Linked DNA regions of Mucilaginibacter gracilis. The protein of the gene in region 2 interacts with the protein of the main gene of each other region in a pairwise test. Links are inferred from orthologs where the notes say so. Each region holds a gene or a part of one and is shown on either strand. Other genes may lie near its edges.

Region 1 (4,162 bases), 2.0 Mb from region 2 along the record:
CATTACCAAAATACCCGCCAGCAAGGCGTTAATTTTAAGTTTAGTATGTATTAAACCCGTTAAGGCTCCGGCAATGCCACCTGCAACCATAACGGCGGGCAATATTAAGCCGGCTTGTAAGTGGTGGTTTAGCAAAACTGCTGTTACAACACCACCCAGGGCATAACTACCATCGGTAGTAATATCGGGGATGTTAAATATTTTCATCGAGATGTAAATACCCAAGGCAATGCCCGAAAAGCAAAGCCCTTGTATAAGCGCGGTTAAAAAAAAATCCATTACTTAACCACCTCAAATGATGCCGGGATGGCAATATGATACTTTTTTGCCGATGTTGGGTTGTAAACCCGCTTGCGCACTTTAACCATTTCGGGTTTCAAGCCATCGGTTTTATGGGTTTTTAAATATTGGGCAGCCTGCTCCCCGGCCTGGTATCCCCATTGGTAAATATCGGCACCAAAAGCGGCAACTGCGCCGCGCTCCACTAAACCGGCTTCGCTGGTAAAAATAGGGACTTGCTTTTGATCGCAACTTTTTACAATGGTTTCAAAAGACGAAAAAACCGTGTTATCCGGGTTGGCAAAAAAAGCATCGATATTTTTACCCAATAACGATTGTGTAACCAGCTGAGCATCTGCCGAAGCATTTACCGGCAAAGCCACAAGGCTCACGTTCAGTTTATCGGCCAAAGCCTTAATGCGGTTCATGGCATCAACAGATTGCGGTTCTGATTGATTATAGATCATCCCGACTACCAATTTCCCACTTTTAGGTTTAACCAGTTGGGTTATAATAGTAAAAGAGGTATCAATATAAGCCAGGTCCTCTTCCACTCCAAAGCGGTTAGCGGGGCTTTTGCCGGTCGCGTCGTCAACCTTCATTAAGGCAGCCGTGGGTGCTACCATTTGGAAAACCGGGATAGTTTTGGTTTTTTGCAAAGCGGCAATAGTTGATAGCGTGGTGCAGGTAGCCAGCAAATCAACCTTTTCACTGATGAAATAATTCACTATTTGTCCTAAAACAGGTTGTGATAGCTGTGCGTTCCTGAAAATAATTTTTACATTTTTCTGATCTTCGCTAAAGCCATTATTCTTCAAAGCATCAACAAAACCGGTGCGTGCCTTGGCTAAAGTGGCATCTTCAAGGGCATCAACAAAACCAATAGTGGGCACATCGCTTTTTTTTGAACTGCAAGCGGTTAATAATAAACTAATTAAAGTAAGTAGTAGTAAAACCTTTTTCTTCATTAGGCTAATTTAAACATTTTAGTGCATAGGCAAATTTATATATGGGCATTAGTTTGATACTGGTTAACTTTTTTGGTTATTTTTACGAGTATGATACGTATAGCTTCAAAACTGCCGCAAGTAGGTACAACTATATTTACCACCATGTCTGCCCTGGCGGCAGAGGTTGGGGCCATTAATTTATCGCAGGGCTTTCCTGATTATGATTGTCCGCCCCAACTGGTTGAACTGATTTATAAAGCCATGAAAGATGGCTATAACCAATATGCACCCATGCCGGGCCTAATGAGTCTGCGCGAACAGATAGCCATTAAAATTGAGAAGCTATACAGCGTTAACTACAACCCCGATACCGAGGTAACCGTAACCGCCGGAGCCACACAAGCTATTTTTACGGCCATAGCGGCAATTATACACCCTAACGACGAGGTAATTGTTTTTGAACCTGCTTACGATAGTTACGCGCCCGCTATTAAGGTAATGGGCGGCATTGTTAAATCGCTTGAGTTGGCACCGCCAGATTACCGTATCCCCTGGGATATGGTGCGGAAGTTGCTTACCGCGCGTACAAAAATGATTATTTTAAATTCGCCACATAACCCTACCGCTACCATATTACAAAAAAGCGATATTGACGAACTCACCATTATTGTAAAAGATCAGGATATTGTAATTTTGAGCGACGAGGTTTACGAACACCTGATATTTGATGGCCAAACCCACCACAGTATGGTTAAGTATGAAGAGTTACGGAAGCGTAGCTTCATCGTATCGTCGTTTGGTAAGCTGTTTCATAGTACCGGTTGGAAAATTGGCTATTGCGTTGCTCCCGAACAGCTAATGCGCGAATTTAGAAAGGTACACCAGTTTTTAGTGTTTAGCGTTAACTCGCCCACGCAACACGCCATTGCCGAATATTTAAAGGACGAAAATACTTATAATGGCCTCGCCGGTTTCTTTCAGCAAAAGCGCGATCACTTTCGCAACGCCATGGCGCAAACCAGGTTTGAGTTGCTGCCTTGTGCGGGCTCCTACTTTCAATCGGTGCGGTACGACAGGATAAGCGACGAAAAGGATGTTGATATTGCACTGCGTATAACCAGGGAGTTTGGCGTGGCCTCTATACCCACTTCGGGTTTTTATACCCGCAATACCGATCACCGTGTTTTAAGGTTTTGTTTCGCCAAAAGGCAAGAAACGCTGGACAATGCCGTTAATAAATTAATGAAAATTTAATTATGACTTGCTGATACACCTATTGGCCCTAAAAAAATTAAATGGATAATTTAAAGATCACCGTTTTCCAGGCATATTTATTCTGGGAAAATATTGATAAAAACCTTCAAAATATAACGCTCCGCTTAACCAGCATCCGCGAAAAAACCGATCTGATTATTTTGCCCGAGATGTTTAACACGGGTTTTAGCATGAATGTGGATACCCTTGCCGAACCCATGAACGGCAAAACAATGCAATGGATGCACACCACGGCAAAAAAATATGATTGCGTTGTTACAGGCAGCCTGATTATAGCAGAAAACGGTCAATCTTATAACCGCCTGATTTGGATGCTGCCCGACGGCACTTTTAAACATTACGATAAGCGCCATTTATTTGCCCTGGGCAAAGAGCACCAAACTTATACCGCCGGAACAGAACACCTGATAGTTGAACTGAAGGGCTGGAAGATATGCCCCGTAATTTGCTACGATTTGCGTTTCCCGGTATGGTTGCGTAATAAGGATGCCGCTTATGACTTGTTGCTGATTGTAGCCAACTGGCCCGAAAAACGCGCCCTGCACTGGCGAACCCTCATCCCCGCAAGGGCGGTTGAAAACCAGTGTTTTGTTATAGGAGTAAACCGGGTTGGGCACGATGGTAACGAGGTTTACCATTCGGGCGATTCAACTTGTATTGGCCCTAACGGCGATGTGGTTTATTATAAACGCGACGAAGAGGATGTTTACACCTTCACCATTCATCCCGAAGAACTGATTAAAATAAGGCGCGCCCTCCCCTTTTTAAAGGATGCCGACGATTTTACAATAGCATTGTAAGAAATTGTGTCACTGATAAGAAAAACTCTGTCATTACGAGATACGAAGCAACCGCACGAAGGCATATTCGCCCTGAATAGCTGCTCGGCTTATGTGCGGTTGCCACGCTTTCGCTCGCAATGACACAATGGAGCCACAACATTTCCATAACCGGGTTTATGATAGAAAATAGACAAAAGCCGGCCTTTGTGGTTTCCAATAGTTTTAATTTCCAATTAAAACCCTGTAATGTATTTGTTTATATGGTTTAAAGAGCGCATTATTGCTAACCATAAATTTTGCCCATTATAATCACAAGTCATAATTATCGTTATCACTCCATATGAAATACAAGTACTTTTGCTTTTTATTGATAGTATTAACCTTACAGGCAACGGCCCAAAAGAAAAAACCTATTGACCATACCATGCTTGTTAACCCATTTATTGGCACAGGCGGGCACGGGCATACTTATCCCGGCGCAACCGTTCCTTTCGGGATGGTGCAGTTAAGTCCCGATACCAGGCTTGAGGGCTGGGATGGATGTTCGGGCTATCATTACAGCGATACTACAGTTTATGGTTTTTCGCACACGCATTTAAGTGGCACCGGCATAGCCGATTACTGCGACATTTTATTTATGCCCACCACCGGCGACCCTAAATTGCTCAACACACAATACAGCTCAGGCTTTAAAAAGAAGAACGAACAGGCCTCGCCGGGATGGTACCACACCAAACTGGATAAGTACAATATTGATGTAGAATTAACCGCCACCAGGCGCGTTGGGGTTCATAAATATATTTACCCCGGCGATAAGCAGTGCAACATTATTATTGATTTAAAACACCGCGACGAGGTAATAGATGCGTGGATAGA
Region 2 (4,228 bases):
TCCCTATTAAAAACGAAATAGAGGCCGAAAACACAACTAAAAAGGTTAGCCTAAACTTTATCAGTTTCGAAAAATCGCTCCACTTCATCAGTTACTTCCCCACACTTTAGCACCCCTGTACAAATTAAGCATCAGGTAAAATTGTGCGCCAAAAACCAAACTTGCCAAAACTATATGTATAGCCTGCGCTGCGGGTGGCAAACCCTGGTATGATAAAATTATACCTGTTACTATTTGCAGCATAATCATTAAAAAACTAAAACTCATTACCTGTTGCTGCACCGAGTGCCTGCTAAAACCACGGCGTATAAGCGCATACAACATCACGTTTGCAACTAACACCAATAACGCCAAATCGCGATGGTTGGTAAATATACTACCGGCATCGGCTATCCAACTTTCTCTGGATTGGCCTTGTAACCTGCCAGATATGGCATCTATACGCTCCCTTACCTCGGTGCCATAAGTAATTTGCACAATACTCAAAAGCAGCGCCGCAAAAGCCAAAAACCGCACTATTGGCTTTGCCGATATTTTATCGCTATAATTATTTAACCGTGCTGCATGGTAGGTGTAAATACAAACCGCCAGTATGGCCAGGGCCAATAACATATGCACGGTAACTATCCAGGCAACAAGGTTTGTTGAAACCACTATGCCCCCTAACCATCCCTGGAAACCTACTAATATCAAGTTAAAAATACTGGCTACTACTATCCGCTTTTTATCCTTTAAATAAGCAAACGAATAAACTACAGTTAACAAAAGCAAGAAGCCCGATACTACGCCAATTAAACGGTTAATATACTCCGTCCATGTTTTTGCAGCGTTAAAATCTTCGGGCAGTAATATCGATTTATCGTTGCGGATGCGGACGGCCAGATCACTAAAGCCAAAAATGTCAAGCGTATGCGCAAATCGTTGGTTTTTTGCAAGCCGTTTCGCAACATACTTGTCTTTATAATCTTTCGGTATTTCGGTAACGCTTGTTGGCGGAATATATTGATCGAAGCATTTTGGCCAATCGGGGCAACCCATTCCCGACCCAGTGCTTCGCACCACACCACCCGCTAATATCAAAATAAAGAGCGCTATTATAGTAGCCTTATTTATAATTTGAAATCGTTTTTTTTCGGGAGAAACCTTCATTGTCAGAACCTAGATGTAAGAATCAAGATACCTTTATGACACGCAAACCATTTGAAAGATCTTCCATCTTGATTCTTGCATCTTGATTCTATTTAAACAATTGGGGTATCTGTTTTAGGAAAATTCCTGCTACAGATACCCCAAAAAATCAAAACGGGTACTATATATTAATTTTCTTCCTTTGGCTTATTTTCTTTTAGCCATTTTGCATAAGCTTCAAGGCCAGCCTCGTTGTCTTCAAAATCATGAGGTAAATTAGAACTCATGGTTTGCGAAAAAGGCACAGTTTGAGGGATAAAATCTTCCTCGGCGCCTGGTTTGCTATAATCATACGGCCAACGGTAAACTGTTGGAATTTCGCCAGGCCAGTTGCCGTGTATACGCTCTACCGGTGTAGTCCACTCTAATGTGTTTGACTGCCAAGGGTTTTGAGTTGCTTTCTTACCAAAGAAAATAGAATAGAAGAAGTTGAACAAAAACGCTAACTGCGCAATTGCCGACATGATAGCTGCCCAGGTAATAAACGTATTTACCGACAACCATTGCTTCATCGATTCAAACTCGGTAAAAGCATAATAACGACGCGGAACGCCATCAAGACCCATAAAGTGCATCGGGAAAAACACAAGGTATGCACCAATAAATGTTAACCAAAAGTGCAGATAACCTAACTTTTCGTCCATTAAACGGCCAAACATTTTAGGAAACCAATGATAAACACCGGCCAACATACCAAATATTGCTGCCGAACCCATTACAAGGTGGAAGTGAGCTACTACAAAGTAAGTATCGTGCAGGTTAATATCTAAAGCTGCATTACCCAAAAATATACCGGTTAAACCACCAGAAATAAAGAATGATACTAAACCAATTGCAAACAACATAGCCGGTGTAAAACGCAGATTACCGCGCCACAGCGTAGCTAAATAGTTAAACGTTTTTACAGCCGAAGGCACAGCGATAATAAGCGTGGTTATCATAAACACACCTCCCAAAAACGGATTCATCCCGGTTACAAACATGTGGTGACCCCAAACGATAAACGACAATACGGTGATACCGATAAGAGAGTAAACCATTGCATGGTAACCAAATATTGGCTTCCTTGAGTTGGTAGCGATAACTTCGGACGAGATACCTAAAGCAGGCATAATTACGATGTACACTTCGGGGTGACCCAGGAACCAGAATAAATGTTGGAACAGGATTGGGCTACCACCTTCGTAAGGCATAACTTTTCCTTGCACAATAATATCCGACAGGTAAAAGCTTGTTCCAAAACTACGGTCAAATATCAACAATACCACACCCGCAACCAATACAGGGAAAGCCAAAACACCTAAAATAGCCGTTAAAAAGAAAGCCCAAATGGTTAATGGCATTTTCCAAAGGTCCATACCCTTGGTACGCATGTTCAACACTGTACTTACATAGTTGATACCACCCATTAGCGATGACGCAACAAACATAACCATACTGATGAGCCAAAGCGTCATACCCTCGCCCGAACCAGGCATTGCTTTTGGCAAGGCAGATAGTGGCGGGTAAATAGTCCAGCCACCGCTGGCAGGGCCCTTTTGTACAAAAAACGAACTTAGCATTACCGTACAGGCTAAAAAGAAAAACCAGTACGAAAGCATATTGAGAAATGGCGAAGCCATATCGCGGGCTCCTATTTGCAACGGTATCAATAAGTTACTAAATGTACCGCTCAAACCTGCCGTTAACACAAAGAATACCATGATGGTACCATGTATGGTTACGAGTGACAAATAAAAGTCGGGACTGATTTTACCTTCGGGAGCAAAACGGCCCAATAGCGTTTCTAATAATGGGAACGATTTTTCGGGGTAAGCCAATTGAATACGAAACATGATCGATAGCAACATCGCTATAACGGCCATCGTAATCCCTGTGATAAGGAATTGCTTGGCAATCATTTTGTGATCCTGACTGAAGATATATTTTGTTATGAACGTATCGTGGTGATGATGTTCGTGATCGTGATCTTGCTGACCAACCTCATGACCGTGAACTGCTAATGTTGACATATTCGCTAATCTTAATATATTAATTATTTAATGCTAATCTGTTTTGAGCCGCTTCTTTTGTTTGGCCGTTATCCGCCAATTTCAATTCCTTCTTCAATGCATCACTTAGATAAGGCTTTTGTTTTGACAGCCAATCATTATACTCTGCATCGGTAACAATACGTACCACTTTTTGCATGTTATAGTGACTGCCACCGCATATTTTATTACAGTATAGCAGATATTCAAATTTAGGGTTATCAACCTTGCTACGCATTTCGCTGGTAGTAATAGTTGGTGTAAATTTAAAGTAAGTAGGTAAACCCGGCACAGCGTTCAACTGTACACGGAAATGAGGCATATAAACCGAGTGTATAACATCCTGGGCCGAGATATTTATCCTCACCGCTCTGTTAACAGGCAAAACCAGCGTATCGGCGTGAAGGTCGTCAAAGCTGTTTTTATCTTTAAAATCAACACCAAGTATGTTGCTGGCACTGTATAAGGTGTATTTTTTTGAACCCAACTTACCATCTTTACCAGGGTAACGTATTTCCCATGCAAACTGGTGGCCGGTAACATCAACATTAATGTCACCCTTCTCTTCGGTTGTATTGGTAATTTCTTTCCAGGTAAAAAAGCCGGTAATTACCAGTATAGTTAATACAATAGCAGGTATTACAGTCCAAATTTTCTCAATGGTATTGTTATGCGGGTAAAAGTAAGCCTTGCGTTTGCCTGTATTACGGTATTTAAACGAGAAGGTAAACAGTAAAATTTGTGTAATTACAAATACAATAACTGTTATACCAAAGGTAACCATAAACATATTGTCGGTTTTTACGCCGTGTATTGAAGCGGCCTCGGGTAACAGCATACTGCCTTGTACCGTAAACGACCAAAATGCACCGTATAAACCAACCGCCAGAAACAGTACGAATAACGCACCCATAACATTGTTCCAGTTTACCGCTTTTTTGCCTTGTATTTGCAGGGTTAAATCGTAAACGCGCAATATTTTACCAATAATACCAACAATGATGCATACC

The links. Proteins that work in one complex are often made in the same cells at the same time.
Region 1: the proteins of BDD43_RS07685 (region 2) and BDD43_RS16405 interact in binary tests that used the Escherichia coli proteins (3 or more experiments, as listed by UniProt). The link is inferred for Mucilaginibacter gracilis from one-to-one orthologs.

What each region holds. Positions count from the first base shown.
Region 1 is NZ_RBKU01000001.1:3,740,337-3,744,498, reverse strand. The notes cover bases 503-3,410. They hold BDD43_RS16405 (methionine aminotransferase), read left to right. Parts: upstream 503-1,337; coding sequence 1,338-2,483; downstream 2,484-3,410. Other genes in these bases: BDD43_RS16400 (amidohydrolase), read left to right, coding at 2,525-3,304; BDD43_RS16410 (ABC transporter substrate-binding protein), read right to left, coding at 503-1,247. In the rest of the region: BDD43_RS16415 (ABC transporter permease), read right to left, coding at 1-279; more of BDD43_RS16410, read right to left, coding at 279-502; BDD43_RS16395 (GH92 family glycosyl hydrolase), read left to right, coding at 3,627-4,162. UniProt on the Escherichia coli protein: Shows aminotransferase activity with methionine and histidine as substrates, and to a lesser extent also with phenylalanine.
Region 2 is NZ_RBKU01000001.1:1,777,590-1,781,817, reverse strand. The notes cover bases 759-3,732. They hold BDD43_RS07685 (cytochrome c oxidase subunit I), read right to left. Parts: upstream 3,201-3,732; coding sequence 1,317-3,200; downstream 759-1,316. Other genes in these bases: BDD43_RS07680 (cytochrome c oxidase subunit II), read right to left, coding at 3,220-3,732; BDD43_RS07690 (COX15/CtaA family protein), read right to left, coding at 759-1,149. In the rest of the region: cyoE (heme o synthase), read right to left, coding at 1-88; more of BDD43_RS07690, read right to left, coding at 88-758; more of BDD43_RS07680, read right to left, coding at 3,733-4,228. UniProt on the Escherichia coli protein: Cytochrome bo(3) ubiquinol oxidase is the terminal enzyme in the aerobic respiratory chain of E.coli that predominates when cells are grown at high aeration.